3 regions of the Alicycliphilus soli genome follow, and region 2 is predicted to be linked to each of the others. Evidence: predicted binding sites of a transcription regulator. Region 2 holds the regulator's gene; each other region holds the start of a gene.
What was found. The regulator LexA, encoded in region 2, represses DNA repair genes until DNA is damaged. The targets are predictions, from matches to a motif close to ACTGTATNNNNATACAGT.
Positions count from the first base shown of each region.

Region 1 (5,298 bases), 1.1 Mb from region 2:
GGCCTGGGCCGCTCACGATGCCACGCTGCTCATGCAAGGCCAAACCCAGGCGCCCTACCCCGGCGGCATCCTCATCGACCAGGGGCTGGCGGACAAATTCCTGCACGACGGGCAGCTGCGGCCCGAGTCCTTCGAGGCCGCCTGCGCGGCCACGGGACAGCCGCTCACGCTGCGCCGCCACGCGGGCTATGACCATGGCTACTACTTCATCCAGAGCTTCATGGCCGATCACCTGCGCCACCATGCGCAGCAGTTGGGGCTGATCTAAAACAACACCCCCTGCCCACGCGCCAGCGCCGGGCGGAACTGCGTCAGGTCCAGCGCCGTGCGCTCGCGGTTGAGCCCCAGGCGCGCGCAGGTCTTCTCGAAGCGCTGGCGCAGCAGGTCGGCCCACAGGCCCTGGCCCTTCATGCGGCTGGCGTGGCTGGCGTCGTAGCTCTTGCCCGCGGCGCGGGCGGGCGCGTCCACGCCATGCAGGTCCTGGATGCGCGCGATCACGCGCTCGGCACGCTCCGGGTAGTGCAGCGCAAGCCATTGGCGCATCAGCGCGTTGAGCTCCCACGGCAGGCGGATCACCGTGTAGAAGGCCGACCGGGCGCCCGCCTCGCGCGCGGCGGCCAGCACCTGCTCCATGTCCTCGGTGATGAAGGGGATCTGCGGCGCCACGCTCACGCCCACGGGCACGCCGGCGTCGGCCAGCGCGCGTATGGTGCGCAGCCGCCGCTCGGGCGATGCGGCGCGCGGCTCGAGCACGCGCGCAAGGTGCGCGTCCAGCGTGGTGATGGTCACATAGGCGGCGGCCAGGCGCGCCTGTGCGAGCGGAGCGAGCAGGTCCAGGTCGCGCTCCACGCCGCTGCTCTTGGTAATGAGCGAAAACGGGTGGCGCGCCTCCTGCATCACCTCGATCAGGCCGCGCGTCAAAAGCAGCTCGCGCTCCACGGGCTGGTAGCAGTCGGTGGCCGAGCCGATGTTGACCACCGACGGCCGGTGACCGGGCCGCGCCAGCTCCTCGCGCAGCAGGGCGGCAATGTTGCGCTTGGCGATGATGTGCGTCTCGAAGTCCAGCCCCGGCGACAGGCCCAGATAGCTGTGCGTGGGCCGCGCATAGCAGTACACGCAGCCATGCTCGCAGCCGCGGTAGGGGTTGACGGACTGCTCGAAGAAGATGTCGGGCGAGTCGTTGCGGCACAGCGCGCTGCGCGCGTCCTCCCAGACCACCCGGGTGCGCGGCGGCGCGGTGGGTTCGGCAGGCTCGGCGCCCTCCTGCGCCTGCGGGCCGCCCCAGCCGTCATCAAAGGGCGCGCGCGCATCGCGCGCGAAGCGGTGTGCCATGCGCTCGGCAGCGCCACGACCCTTGATGGGGCGCGCGGGCGGGAATACAGGAGCTTCATCGTCGATCATGAGAACACTGTAAATACAAACAGTGCTTCACGAGAAACCCTGCACGCATAAGTGATTTCAGGCGTTCTGGCAAACGCCGCGCAATTCACGGCAGCGGCGTATGACTTCCCTTGGCAAAAGCAGTGCTGCAGCGCACAATGCCGCATCGCACCAAGCAGGTGTTTGTTGAATTTCATGCCTTGGCCCGGACAACCCCGTTGCCCGGGCTTTTGTCCGTTTGAGAGCTGCCGCAGGCCGCGGCACGCCATTGAGTCCAGGGAGTCCCACCATGTCGCAGAGCAAACCCCACATCGTCCTGTCCTCGCTGGACATGGATCGCATCGAGGCCCTGCTGGAGAAGAACCAGACGCCCTTCCCCGGCCGCGACGTGCTGGAGGCCGAGCTCGACCGCGCCGACGTGCTCGACCCCAAGGACATGCCGCCCAATGTCGTGACCATGAACTCCACCGTGCGCTTCACCATGCTGGAGACCGGCAAGACCAGCACGCTGACCCTGGTCTATCCCAAGGAGATGGACGGCAGCGACAGCAAGGTGTCCATCTTCGCCCCCGTGGGCATCGCCCTGCTGGGCCTGGCCGTGGGCGACGAGCTGCAGATGCCCAGCGCCACGGGCAAGGTCACCACGGTGCGCGTGGACGCGATCGACTACCAGCCCGAGAACGCGGGCGAGCTCCATCGCTGAGACCCGCGCCCCGCGCTACGGCCAGGCAGCCCGCGGGCTGCCTTTTTTGTGCCCGCGCCATCACGAACAGCTTCAGAGAACGGCCGCCGTGAGCAGCCCCGCGCCCACCATGCCGGCCTGCCAACCGAGCGCCGATTGCCAGTCGGGCGCGTGGCGCTCCACGCGTTCGTAGAGCACATGGCCCGCGGCCAGCGACAGACCGAAGGCCAGCGGCATGCCGATCTCGGCCGCGAGCACGGAGTCCGGCCAGAGGAAATGCACCACGGCGTTCACCATCACGCAGACTGCGAAGTGCACGAGAAAGACCGAGTACGACATCTGCCCGAGCCGGTTCAGCGGCGCCCAGCCCTGCCAGCGCGCCGTGCCCGGCCGGCGCATGACCAGCACCAGGGCCAGCGCCGTGACGCCGGCGAGCGCAATGCGGTCGCGCCACTGCGCGGCCAGCGCCACCCCCACCAGCGCCACGATCAGCAGGGTCCAGCCCCAGGCGCCCGGCGCCTGCGGCGAGCGCACGGCCCAGAAGGCCAGCATGCCCAGGCCGTAGGCACCGAAGAAATACGCGGCCCAGATGTCCCAGCGCGCGTCGCGGTTGAAGTACAGCAGCGACGCTGCCACGCCCAGCGCCACGATGAGCTGCGCCCCCGTCATGGCCCAGGGCCAGCAGCGCGCGAGCATCTGGCGCCCCAAGCGCGCGCGCAGCGCCGTCGCGGCCCAGGAGACCGCCGCGAGCGCCAGCGCCGTGAGCGCGAACAGCTGAAAGTCGATGGCCACATACCAGACGCCCGCGGAGAGCGACTCCTCGCCCATCACGCCGTGCAGCAGCAGTGCATGGGCCAGCAGCTGCCACAGTCCGGGTTCGGCGGACACGGAGTCATGGTGGAACCACGGCCGCACCGCCGCCTGCACGACGATGGCCAGCGCCAGCGCCACGGCATAGGGCACGACCAGGCGCACATAGCGGCGCAGCACACGCATCCAGGGCGCATCGAAGCGCGCATGCCCGCGCGGCGCCAGGCTGGCCGCGGCCAGAAAGCCGCCGAGCACGAGAAACACCTGCACGGCCATGCGTGCGTATTCGTAGAGCCAGTCGATGAGGGCCGGCATGTCCTGGCGCACGAGGTCGGACATGGGCCCATAGAACGCGAGGTGGTGCCAAACGATGGCCATGCAGGCCAGGCCCTTGGCGCTGTCGATGACGGCGCTGCGCTGTGGTTGGGACATGGGAGGGGATGGGGCGAAACACTGAATCCGGGGAAAACCCAGACTCCTTCAACGCACGACCCACCCCAATGGTTCACACGGGCAGCAAAAAACATAGCGCCACGGCCAGCGCCAGCAATTCTCTGCCCCCGTTCAGTGTCACAAGGCCCGCTGCGCCGCCTCGGCAATGTGCGCCGCGTCCACGCGGAAGAAGCTGCGCAGCGCGGCGCGCGTGTCACTGCGGCCAAAGCCGTCGGTGCCCAGCGTGCGCAAGCGCCGGCCCTCGGGGATGTAGGCGCGCACGGACTCGGGCACGGCGCGCACATAGTCGGTGGCGGCGACGATGGGGCCCTGCGTGGCCGCGAGCACCTGGGCCAGCCAGGGCGTGGCGCCGCTGTCCTCGCAGGCCTGGCCATCGCGCGCGAGCTCGCTCCAGCTCGTCACGCTGACCACATGGGCCGTGATGCCGTCCGCGGCCAGCCGCTCTGCGGCCTTGAGCACCTCGGTCAGGATGGCGCCCGAGCCCAGCAGGGTGACGTGCCTTTCAGATGAAATCTGGCTCTCACGCCCGTCTATCAAGCGCGGGGAGCTATTGAACAAATAGCATCCACGCAGCACGCCCTCATGCGCGGCCTCGGGCAGGTCGGCCTGGGCGTAGTTCTCGTTCATGAGCGTGATGTAGTAGAAGACATCGCGCTGCTCGGTGAGCATCTCGCGCATGCCGGCATCGACGATGACGGCCATCTCACCCGCAAAGGCCGGGTCGTACGCCTTGCAGTTGGGAATCGCGGCGGCCATCAGGTGGCTGCTGCCGTCCTGGTGCTGCAGGCCCTCGCCGCCCAGCGTGGTGCGCCCGCTGGTCGCGCCCAGCAGAAAGCCGCGCGCGCGCTGGTCGGCCGCGGCCCAGATGGCGTCGCCCACGCGCTGGAAGCCGAACATCGAGTAGTAGATGTAGAACGGCAGCATGGCCAGGCCGTGCACGCTGTAGCTCGTCGCCGCGGCCGTCCAGCTGGCGATGGCGCCGGCCTCGCTGATGCCCTCCTCAAGGATCTGGCCGTCGCGCGCCTCGCGGTACGAGAGGATGGAGCCTATGTCCTCGGGCGCGTAGCGCTGGCCCACGTTGCTGTAGATGCCCACCTGCTTGAACAGATTGGCCATGCCGAAGGTGCGCGCCTCGTCGGCGACGATGGGCACGATGCGCGGGCCCAGGGTGGCGTCCTTGAGCAGGCTGCCGAGCATGCGCACAAAGGCCATGGTGGTGCTCATCTCCTTGGCCTGGGGCGCCAGGGCGAACTGCGCGTAGCTCGCCAAGGGCGGCACGGCCAGGGCCTCGCAGGTCGATTCGCGCCGCGGCAGATAGCCGCCCAGGGCCTGGCGCCGCGCCTGCAGGTATTGCATCTCGGCGCTGTCGTCCGCGGGCCTGAGGAACTCCAGGGCCACGGCCTGCGCGTCGGTCAGCGGCAGGTGGAAGCGGTTGCGAAACGCGATGAGCTCCTGGTCATCGAGCTTCTTCTGGCTGTGCGTGGTCATCTTGCCCTGGCCGGCCGTGCCCATGCCGTAGCCCTTCTTGGTGTGCGCCAGGATCACCGTGGGCTGGCCGCGGTGCGCGGCGGCCGCCTGGTAGGCGGCGTAGATCTTCACGAGGTCATGGCCGCCGCGCTTGAGGCGGTCGATCTGCTCGTCCGTCATGCCCTGGGCCAGTTGCTGCAGCTCGGAGCTCTGGCCGAAGAAGTTGTCGCGGTTGAAGCGCCCGTCCTTGGCGGCAAAGGTCTGCATCTGGCCATCGACGGTCTCGCCCAGGGTGCGCACCAGCGTGCCCGTGAGGTCGCGCGCAAACAGGCCGTCCCAGTCGCTGCCCCACAGCAGCTTGATGACGTTCCAGCCGCTGCCCGTGAACAGGCGCTCCAGTTCATCGACGATGCGGCCGTTGCCGCGCACCGGGCCATCGAGCCGCTGCAGGTTGCAGTTGACCACCCAGACCAGGTTGTCCAGCCCCTCGCGCGCGGCGAGCGTGA
Region 1 is NZ_CP160388.1:2,620,580-2,625,877, forward strand. It holds gene fghA (S-formylglutathione hydrolase) at 1-268, shown strand, start outside; gene ABUE11_RS12480 (PA0069 family radical SAM protein) at 265-1,401, opposite strand; gene rnk (nucleoside diphosphate kinase regulator) at 1,670-2,083, shown strand; gene ABUE11_RS12490 (acyltransferase family protein) at 2,156-3,304, opposite strand; gene mdeB (alpha-ketoglutarate dehydrogenase) at 3,443-5,298, opposite strand, start outside.
Region 1: ABUE11_RS12480 (PA0069 family radical SAM protein) is a predicted target of LexA. The motif match lies at 1,408-1,425, and genes of this name have one in related genera.

Region 2 (5,298 bases):
GGCCGCGGCATTGCGGCCATAGAACCGCAGTGGCTCGAGGAGGTGGGCGCTCATCTGCTGAGAAAGCAGCTCTTGGACCCGCATTGGAGCAAGAAGCAGGCGGATGTGGTGGCCTACGAGCGCGCCACGCTCTACGGCCTGGTGGTCTACAACCAGCGCGCCGTGAGCTATGGCCGCGTCGATCCCGTCGAGGCGCGCCAGCTCTTTATTCGCCGCGCGCTGGTCGAGGGCGAGTGGGAGACGCATTGGCCCTTTCTGGCTGCCAACCACAAGACCATTCGCAAGGTCGAAGACCTGGAGCACAAGAGCCGGCGCCAGGACGTGCTGGTCGACGACGAGCTGATCTACGCCTTCTACGACCAGGCCATTCCCGAGGGCGTCTACAGCGGCGCCACCTTCGACAAATGGTTTCGCCAGGCGGGCAAGGCGCAGCCCGAGCTGCTGCGCCTGTCCAAGGACGAGCTCATGCGCCACGAGGCCGCGGGCATCACCAGCGACAAGTTTCCCAAGATCGTGCGTCTGGGCGGCGTGGACTGCGCCGCCAGCTACCTGCACGAGCCCGGCAACCCGCGCGACGGCCTCACGGTGACGATTCCACTGTTCGCCCTGAACCAGGCGAGCGAGGAGCGCGCCGAATGGCTGGTGCCGGGCATGCTCAAGGAAAAAATCCAGGCCCTGCTCAAAAGCCTGCCGCAGCGCCCGAGGAGCCGCTTCGTGCCCCTGCCCGAACATGCCGAGCGCCTGGCCACGCTGTTTCTGCGGGAGGAGCGCTGGAGCCAGGGCGGGCTGATCGACGTGCTGCTCAAGCAGGCGCGCGACGAAACATCGCTCGACATCAAGCGCGCCGACTTCAAGCCCGACATGCTCAGCGCCCATCTGTTCATGAACCTGCGCGTCATCGACGAGCATGGCCGCCAGCTCGGCCAGGGGCGCAACCTCGCGGCGCTCAAGGCTGAATGGGGCGGCAAGGCGCGTGGGGCGTTTCAGGCGCTTGCTGCGTTAAAGATAGCTGGCGACGCCCGTCCAGAAACAGAACAAAAGACAAATCTATCTGAAAACGCCAGCAGGAAAGCGCAAGAAGCTCCTGAAAACAAAGCACCCGCCGCCACCCACCAGGGCGACAGCCGCTATACCGATTGGAGCTTTGGCGAGCTGCCCGAGCTCATGGAGCTCAAAAAGGGCGCGCACACGCTGATCGGCTTTCCGGCCCTGATAGACCAGGGCGACGCCGTGACCATAGAGGTGTTCGACGAGCCCGAGGTCGCCGCCGCACGCCACCGCCTGGGCCTGCGCCGCCTGTGCGCGCTGCAGATCAGGGACGCGCTCAAGTACCTGGAAAAAAACATCCCCGACCTGCAGAAAATGGCCGTGGCCTATATGCCGCTGGGCACGCAGGAGGAGCTGCGCGCGCAGATCATCGACGTGGCCATGGACCGCGCCTTTCTGCAGGATCCCCTGCCGCAGGACGCGGCGCAGTTCAAGCAGCGCGTGCAGGACGGGCGCGGGCGGCTGACCCTGATTGCCAACGAGGTGGCGCGCCTGGCGGGCGCCATCCTGCAGGAATACGCAGCAGCCCAGCGCAAGATCAAGGACACGAAAAACGCGCCGGAGGCCACACAGGACGCGGCCAGACAGCTACAAAACCTGATGCCGAAGAACTTCATCGCGCAGGCCCCCTGGGCGCAGCTGCAGCACTTTGCGCGCTACTTGAAGGCCATCACGGTGCGCCTCGACAAATACCGCGCCGACCCGGCGCGCGACGCAGCCAAGTTCAAGGAGCTGCAGCCGCTGGAGCAGCGCTACTGGCGCCTGGTCGCAGAGCGCAAGGGCCAGCAGGACGCGCGCATGCAGGAATACCGCTGGATGCTCGAGGAGCTGCGCGTGAGCTTTTTTGCCCAGGAGCTGCGCACTCCCTACCCGGTCAGTGGCAAGCGGCTGGACAAGGTCTGGGCGCAGCTGCTGTCGTGACGGCTATCGGGGCAGGAGCAGGGCGGCGAGCTCCTCGGCCGAGAGGTCGCGCGCCGCGCCAAAGCCCGCGACATGGCGCGCGCCCAGCGGCGTGATGCGCACGAAGCGGAAGTCGGGCAGGGCGGTCATGGGCTCGGCCTCGGGGAAGCGGCCCAGATAGGCCGCGCGGCTCTCGGCGGCATCGTCCGCGGCCAGCTCCGTGGCGCGGCCGAAGACGGTCACGCGCTCCAGCGCATGGACGGGTTGCCCGGGCTCCTCGGGGGCCGTGATCAGCAGCGACGCCATGGGCTGGCGCTGCAGGTTGCGCGTGTGGGCGGCCAGCGCACTGACATGGATCACGAAGGCGCCCGCGGCCGGGTCGATGGCAAACGGCACGAACGACACCATGGGCATGGCGGACTGCCGTGCGTCGTCGCCGGGCGGCAGCGTGGCCAGTGCCGCCGTGCGGCGGCTGCTGAGCAACTGCCTCAGGGAGTGATCGAGGCGCGATTCGTGGGGCATGGCATGGGTAGTGGCTGCGTAGTGCAGCCGATTGTAGAAATGCCGCGCCTCATCGGCCTGGGCTCAATGCAGCGCCAGGCGGTTGAGCTCGGCACAGACATCGGCCATGCGCCCGGAAATCACCAGGCGGCAGGGCTTGCCGTCCTGGCGGCTCACCACCACACGCAGCGGGCGGGCTGGCGCGCCCGCAAGCGGCCGGGCGGGCTCCGCAGGGCCAGGGGTGGCGGCCCGACGGCTCGCAGGGCCGGCGATAGCCGCGCACCGCGGGTCATTGCTGGCCTGGGTGTCGGCCAGGTATGCGGTGCGCATGAGGCCGGGCAGGCCATGGTGCGTGGGGCGCGCGCGCATGGACGTGGCGATGCGGCGCAGCGGCTCGCAGAGTGAAGACAGGGCGGAGAGAGCGAATCCCATGTGAAGACTCCGGCATGCAGGGCATGAAGGTGGAACACAGGCAGGATTGCCAAGGACGAGGCGCCTATCCGCAGGGTTGACATGGGGCAGCTGCCCCATGCCAGACGCCCGCCACCTGCGGCGGCGCCGTGCTGCTTACATCAGCATGGTGTTGCGGATCAGGCCCACGGCCAGGCCCTCGATCTCGAAGGGCTCGCCGGGCTGCACCCGGATCACGGGGTAGTCGGGGTTCTCGGGCAGCAGCTCGATGGCGCTGCCGGTACGGCGCAGGCGCTTGACGGTGACGTCGTCGCCCAGGCGGGCCACGATGATCTGGCCGCTGCGCGCCTCGCGCGTGGCCTGCACGGCCAGAAGGTCGCCGTCCATGATGCCCACGTCGCGCATGGACATGCCGCGCACCTTGAGCAGATAGTCGGGCTTGTGCGCGAACAGGCTGCCTTCGACCGTGTAGGTCTGGTCCACATGCTCTTGCGCCAGAATCGGCGAGCCCGCGGCGACGCGGCCTATGAGCGGCAGCGTGAGCTGCGACAGGCCCGGAATCGGCAGGCTGAACTGGGTGCCGCGCACGGCGTTGATGTTGCGCACGGTCTCGCCACACAGACGTATGCCGCGCGAGGTGCCGCTCACGAGTTCGATGACGCCCTTGCGCGCCAGCGCCTGCAGGTGTTCCTCGGCAGCGTTGGCGGACTTGAAGCCGAGCTCGGCCGCGATCTCGGCGCGCGTGGGCGGGGCGCCCGTCTGCGCGATGGCGGTCTGGATCAGGTCCAGGATCTGCTGCTGGCGGGCGGTGAGCTTGGGGCTGTCGAGCATGGCGTGAGTCCGGTGGGGTTGAACAGCAAACTGTATTTCAATCCAGTACCTGTATTTTTGAACAGTTTTTGAAAGGCTGCAAGTGGCTGCAACAAGAAAAATTGTCGTGCTCGGCACCGGAGGCACGATTGCCGGCACCTCCAGCGTGGCCGGCGCCAACGTGGGGTATACGGCCGGGCAGATCGGCGTGCAGCAGTTGCTGGCCGCCGTACCCGCTCTGGCGCAGGCATCTCCCTGCAACCTGGAGGCAGAGCAGATCGCGCAGATCGACAGCAAGGACATGGATTTCTCGGTCTGGGCCAGGCTTGCCGGGCGCTGCGCCCAGCACCTGGCGGACCCGCTCGTGGCCGGCATCGTCATCACCCATGGCACGGACACGCTGGAGGAGACAGCCTGGTTGCTGCGCGAGCTGCTGGCCGCGTCCAGGCCCGTGGTGCTGACCTGCGCGATGCGCCCGGCGACGGCCCTGGTGCCCGACGGGCCGCAGAACCTGCTCGATGCCGTGACGCTCGCGGCCGAGCCCTCTGCGTGCGGCGTGCTGATGGTGGCGGCCGGCGTGGTCCATGGCGCGCGCGCCGTGAGCAAGGTGCACCCGCTGCGGCTCGATGCGTTTGCCTCGGGCGACGAGGGGTCGCTGGGCTGGGTGGAGGCCGGGCGGGTGCGCTGGGCCCATGGGCGCGCGCCCGCCGTCACGGCGCCGCGCCATGCCGCGCTGCTGCCCGGTCTGGCCACCGCCGCCTGGCCGCGCGTGGAGATTGTGCATAGCCATGCCGGCGCCGATGGGTGTGTGGTGGACTGGCTGGTGGACAAGGGCGTGCGTGGCATCGTCGTGGCGGCCACGGGCAATGGCACGCTGCACCGCGCGCTCGAGGCAGCGCTGGCGCGCGCCGTGGCCGCGGGCGTGGCGGTGCGCGCGGCCTCGCGCTGCCCCGAGGGGCGCATGCTGGCCATCGAGGGCGCGCCCTGGCGCGATGCCGAGGGACTGAGCCCCGTGAAGGCGCGCATCAGCCTGATGCTGGAGCTGATGGACGGCGCATGAAGCACAACGCCCCGCAGGGCGGGGCGTTGTAGAGCAGGTGTGTGGGCTGGTCAGCTGCTCAAGGCCGTCAGGGCGCGCTCGGTGATTTCCTCCACGCTGCCCGTGCCCTGAATGGCGCGGTACTTGGGCGCGGCGGCCGGATCGTTCTTGGCCCAGTTGGAGTAGTAGTCCACCAGCGGTCGGGTCTGGTCGCTGTAGACCTGCAGGCGCTTCTTGACGGTTTCTTCCTTGTCGTCATCGCGCTGCACCAGGGGCTCGCCCGTCACGTCGTCCTTGCCGTCGACCTTGGGCGGGTTGAACTTGACGTGGTAGGTGCGGCCCGAGGCGGGGTGCGAGCGGCGGCCGCTCATGCGCTCGATGATGGCGTCGAAGGGCACGTCGATTTCGAGCACATAGTCGAGCTTGACGCCCGCGGCCTTCATGGCGTCGGCCTGGGGGATGGTGCGCGGGAAGCCGTCGAACAGAAAGCCCTTGGCGCAGTCGGGCTCGGCGATGCGCTCCTTCACGAGGTTGATGATCAGGTCATCGCTCACGAGTTGGCCCGCGTCCATGACGGCCTTGGCCTGCAG
Region 2 is NZ_CP160388.1:1,566,207-1,571,504, forward strand. It holds gene hrpA (ATP-dependent RNA helicase HrpA) at 1-1,968, shown strand, start outside; gene ABUE11_RS07410 (pyridoxamine 5'-phosphate oxidase family protein) at 1,972-2,469, opposite strand; gene ABUE11_RS07415 (hypothetical protein) at 2,533-2,880, opposite strand; gene lexA (transcriptional repressor LexA) at 3,016-3,690, opposite strand; gene ABUE11_RS07425 (asparaginase) at 3,767-4,729, shown strand; gene adk (adenylate kinase) at 4,780-5,298, opposite strand, start outside.

Region 3 (5,298 bases), 1.7 Mb from region 2:
CCATGGTCCAGCCCAGCGTGCCGTGGCCGGTGTTCAGGTACAGGTTCTTGTGCGGCGTGCGGCCGACGATGGGCGTGCTGTCGGGCGTCATGGGGCGCAGGCCGGTCCAGAATTCGGCACGTGCCAGGTCGCCGCCGGGGAAGAGCTGGCGCGTGACCATCTCCAGCGTGGCGCGGCGCTGGGGCCGCAGGGTCTTGTCGAAGCCAGAGAGCTCGGCCATGCCGCCCACGCGGATGCGCTTGTCAAAGCGCGTGAGCGCGATCTTGTAGGTCTCGTCGAGCACGGTGGAGACGGGCGCCAGCGCCTCGTCCTCGATGGGGATGGTGAGCGAGTAGCCCTTGACCGGGTAGACGGGGATGTCCAGTCCGCTCGACAAAAGCAGTTCACGCGAGTAGCTGCCCATGGCCAGCACATAGCGGTCGGCCGTGACCACCTCGCGCTCGGGTGTGGCCAGCTGCACGCCGTTCACGGCGCCATGGCCGTCGAAGAGCAGTGCATCCACGCCTGTGCCAAAGCGGAACTTCACACCCAGCGCCTGCGCCATGCGCGCCAGCGCGTTGGTGAACTGGAAGCAGTCGCCGGTCTCGTCCTGCGGTAGGCGCAGGCCGCCGGCAATCGTGGCATCCGCGCGCGCCAGCGCGGGCTCGGCCCGGCGCACGCCCTGGGCGTCGAGCAGCTCGTAGGCGATGCCGCATTCCTCGAGCACGGCGATGTCGCGCTGGGCCTGGTCCACCTGCTTCTGCGAGCGAAACAGCTGCAGCGTGCCGGCCTGGCGCCCTTCGTATGCGATGCCGGTGTCGCGGCGCAGTTGCTGTATGCACTCGCGGCTGTAGTTGGCCAGGCGCAGCATGCGCTCCTTGTTCACGGCGTAGCGCTCGGCCGAGCAGTTGCGCAGCATCTGGGCCATCCAGCGCAGCTGGAACAAGCTGCCGTCGGGGCGGATGGACAGCGGCGCGTGCTTCTCGAACATCCACTTGAGGGCCTTCATCGGGATGCCGGGCGCGCCCCAGGGCGTGGAGTAGCCGAACGACACCTGGCCGGCGTTGGCAAAGCTCGTGTCCTGCGCCGGGCCGTCCTGGCGGTCGATCACGGTGACCTCGGCACCCGCGCGGGCGAGGTAATAGGCGGTGGTCACGCCGATCACGCCGGCACCCAGGACTACAACTTTCATGGTCTGTCTCCGATGTTCGATCAATGATCGTGACTTTACGGATTTGCGCGCGCATACTTTGCTGAAATATCGTCGCACTACAGCAATGTTTGCTGTTTGTGCCCCTCCTTCCCTTACTTTTCAGCAATGTCTGATCTCGACGCCATAGACCGGCGCATCCTGGCCCTGTTGCAGCAGGATGGGCGCCTGACCATGACCGAACTCGGCGAGCGCGTGGGCCTGTCCACCTCGCCCTGCTCACAGCGCGTCAAGCGCCTGGAGGCCCAGGGCGTGATCACCGGCTACCACGCGCGCGTGAACCCCGCGGCGCTGGGCAAGAGCCTGCTGGTGTTCGTGGAGATCACGCTGGCGCAGAAGTCCGAGCAGATCTTCAAGAAGGTGCGCGACGAGCTGCAGAACATGCCCGAGGTGCTCGAATGCCATTTGATCTCGGGCAGCTTCGACTACCTCGTCAAGGCGCGCCTGGCCGGCATGTCGGAATACCGCAGCCTGCTCGGTTCCATCCTGCAGCAGATGCCCGTGCCCGCGCAGTCCAACAGCTATGTGGTGATGGAGGAGGTCAAGGAGAGCCTTGTCATCCCCGTCGACCGCGGGCGTTGATCAGCCGTTTGCATAGGCCTCGAGCCCCAGGGCCACGACGGTGGCCACCTCCTCGCCGACCGCGGCGCGAAACTCGCTTTCTGCCTGCGCCACGGCCGCGCGGAACGCCGCAAGCCACGCCAGGCCCGTGGGCGTGAAGCAGACGCGGCGCGCACGCGCATCGTGCGCGTCGGCCTCGCGCGTGACCAGGCCCCAGGCCTCGCATTGGTCCACCAGGCTGGCCATGGCCTGCTTGGTCATGCCGGCGCGCTCGGCCAGGTCGGTCAGGCGGTCGCCCTGCAGCGACAGATGGCGCGTGATGTGGATATGGGCCGCGCCCACCTGCTCGCGCGCGGCCAGGTTGGACAGAGCCAGCGGCACCTGCACGTCGCGCGCCATGAGCTGCAGCACGCGCGCGTCGAAGCGCCGCAGCGCATGGCCCATGAGGCGGCCCAGGTGGGTCTGGCGCCAATCGTCGGCGTGGGAGAGGAGCGGGTTGAACATGGGCGCATATTGTCAGGCAAACTGACTAAAAATATCTTCCGGATAGAATGGCGGCCTCATAAACTACTGTTCACGCATACAGACTGTTGATCAAAACAGTCTGCCACCGAAAGCACTATGGCCACCAAGAGGAGCAACTCCATGGACACCACCGTCAAGACCGCCGACCAGAGCGAAAAGGCCAAGGCCCTGCAGGCCGCGCTGGCCCAGATCGAGAAGCAGTTCGGCAAGGGCACCATCATGCGCCTGGGCGAGGGCGAGCAGATCGAGGACATCCAGGTGGTCTCCACCGGCTCGCTGGGCCTGGATATCGCCCTGGGCGTGGGTGGCCTGCCGCGCGGGCGCGTGATCGAGATCTACGGGCCGGAATCCTCGGGCAAGACCACGCTCACGCTGCAGGTCATTGCCGAGATGCAAAAGCTCGGCGGCACCTGCGCCTTCATCGACGCCGAGCATGCGCTCGACACCCAATACGCGCAAAAGCTCGGCGTGAATCTCAACGACATCCTCATCAGCCAGCCCGACACCGGCGAGCAGGCGCTGGAGATCGTCGACTCCCTGGTGCGCTCGGGCGCCGTGGACCTGATCGTCGTGGACTCGGTCGCGGCCCTGGTGCCGAAGGCCGAGATCGAGGGCGAGATGGGCGACCAGCTGCCCGGCCTGCAGGCGCGCCTCATGAGCCAGGCGCTGCGCAAGCTCACGGCCACGATCAAGAAGACCAACTGCACGGTCATCTTCATCAACCAGATCCGCATGAAGATCGGCGTCATGTTCGGCAGCCCCGAGACCACGACGGGCGGCAACGCGCTCAAGTTCTACGCCTCGGTGCGCCTGGATATCCGCCGCACGGGCAGCATCAAGAAGGGTGACGAGGCCATAGGCAACGAGACCAAGGTCAAGGTCGTCAAGAACAAGGTCAGCCCGCCGTTCAAGACGGCCGAGTTCGACATCCTGTTCGGCGAGGGCATCTCGCGCGAGGGCGAGATCATCGACATGGGCGTGAACGCGCGCATCCTGGAAAAGAGCGGCGCCTGGTATGCCTACAACGGCGAGAAGATAGGCCAGGGCCGCGACAACGCGCGCGAGTTCCTGCGCGAGAACCCCGACCTGGCGCGCGAGATCGAGAACAAGGTGCGCGAGAGCCTGGGCATCGCCCTGCTGCCCGTGGCCACGGCGGGCGATGCGGCCGAGGACAAGCCCGGCCGCGGCAAGAAGGCCGCCGAGGCCTGATCGACGTCTGGATTTCGTTGCAAAAAAAGGCTTCCGGCGCTCATCCATTAAGCGCTGGAGGCTATTGTTTTTGATGATTCGCGCTGAGAATCCCCCGCGCCATCCCCGCCCCCCGCGTCATCCCCGCGAAGGCGGGGATCCATGCGCGCCACAGGTGGTCGCCTCGTCGCAGTGGTGGATCCCCGCCTTCGCGGGGACGACCGGGGCAGTCGGCGCCGCGCCCGGCGGCCACGCGGATCAACGGCTCCTGCAGCCGCACTGCTGCGGATAGCGTCCATGGGCTTCGCCAAACCCTCGCTCAAGGCCCGCGCGCTGCGCCTGCTCGCGCAGCGCGAGCATTCGCGCGCAGAGCTCGAGGCCAAGCTCGCGCGCCATGTGCAGGAGGGCGAGGACCTCGCGGCCCTGCTCGACGAGCTGCAGCGGCGCAACTTCATCAACGAGGAGCGCGTCGCCGAGTCCGTGGTGCATCGCCGCGCGGCGCGCTTCGGCGCCCAGCGAGTGGCGCAGGAACTGCGCCGCAAGGGGCTCGACGAGGACCTGGTGCGCGCCGCGGCGGCGCAGCTCGCGGACACCGAGCTCGAGCGCGCACTGGCCGTGTGGCGCCAGCGTTTCGGCGCTGCGGCGCCGGCCGCCACGCCCCAGGAGCGCGCGCGCCAGATGCGCTTTCTGGCCGCGCGCGGCTTTGCCGCCGACGTGGTGCGCCAGGTGCTGCGCTGCGCCGATGAATATGAATGAAAAGCGGCCGCAGCGCTTGTCCACACAGCGCTGACAGCTCACTAATTTGTAGTGTCTACTCGAACAGACGCTCGGGATTGGCGTCGAGCTTGGTGAGCGCGTCGCGCGTGGCGCGCAGCGTGAGGCTTTCGTCCTCCTGGGCCGCCAGCAGGCCGGACTGCAGATAGACCCCCAGGCGCCTGAGCTGCAGCAGGTAGCTGCTGCCATCGGCGGCGGCAAACAGGTGCAGCTGCTTGCGCTCGCTGTGCCAGACATATTGCACGCGCGCCGAGGCGCCGTTGTGGTCAATCGTGAACCAGGCGCCCAGCGGCAGCTGCTGCGCCCAGGCCACCATCTCCTCCTGCACCGGCGCCTCGTTGTCGGCGATGACATGGATGGCCGAGGCGTCTATGCCCAGCAGCAGCTCGATGTTGTCGGCGCTCAGCGGGATCTCGCCGAGGGCGTCGTCGCTGATGAAATCCTCGAGGCTGGCCAGGCGCCGGGCCAGGGCGTCGATATGCTCCTGGGGGATGGCGGCGGTCTTGGACAGGAAGGCCTCGGCCAGCGTGTCGGTCAGCCGCTTGATCTGCGCGTCCTGGGGCGCTCCGACCACGCCCGCCAGCGTCAGGCCCTGGCGCAGGCGCTGCAGCAGCGTGGGCAGCTGCTGTATGACGCGCGCACGGTCGGCGCGGTTGGGCTTGGCGCTCGCGGCCCACACCAGATCCCCGGCGGCGCGCTTGTAGTCCGCGGTGTCTGCATGCTGCGGGCCGTCGCGCACGGCCGAGATGGCGAGCACCTCGGCCCAGGTCTTGAAGAGGAATTCGCGGATCTCCTCGCGTATGGGCATGTCCTTGAGCAGCTTGCGCAGCTCGATCGTGTACTGCACGGTCAGCGTCTCGCGCTGCTCGACCTGCTGGGCCACGCTCACGATGCGGGCCGTGCCCTGGCGCTCCGTGAGGAACTTCGCGAGGAATTTCTCGAACTCGGCCAGCACCAACTCGAACACGCGCTTGCCGGTCTCGGGGTACTGCTCGATGACCTGCACCACGCGGCGCACCTCGGACTCGAGCGCCGTGCCGCTGATGGCGCTGGCGTCGAAG
Region 3 is NZ_CP160388.1:3,658,635-3,663,932, reverse strand. It holds gene ABUE11_RS17225 (D-amino acid dehydrogenase) at 1-1,171, opposite strand, end outside; gene ABUE11_RS17220 (winged helix-turn-helix transcriptional regulator) at 1,298-1,771, shown strand; gene ABUE11_RS17215 (helix-turn-helix domain-containing protein) at 1,772-2,254, opposite strand; gene recA (recombinase RecA) at 2,396-3,484, shown strand; gene recX (recombination regulator RecX) at 3,761-4,219, shown strand; gene ABUE11_RS17200 (DUF1631 family protein) at 4,275-5,298, opposite strand, start outside.
Region 3: recA (recombinase RecA) is a predicted target of LexA. The motif match lies at 2,337-2,354, and genes of this name have one in related genera.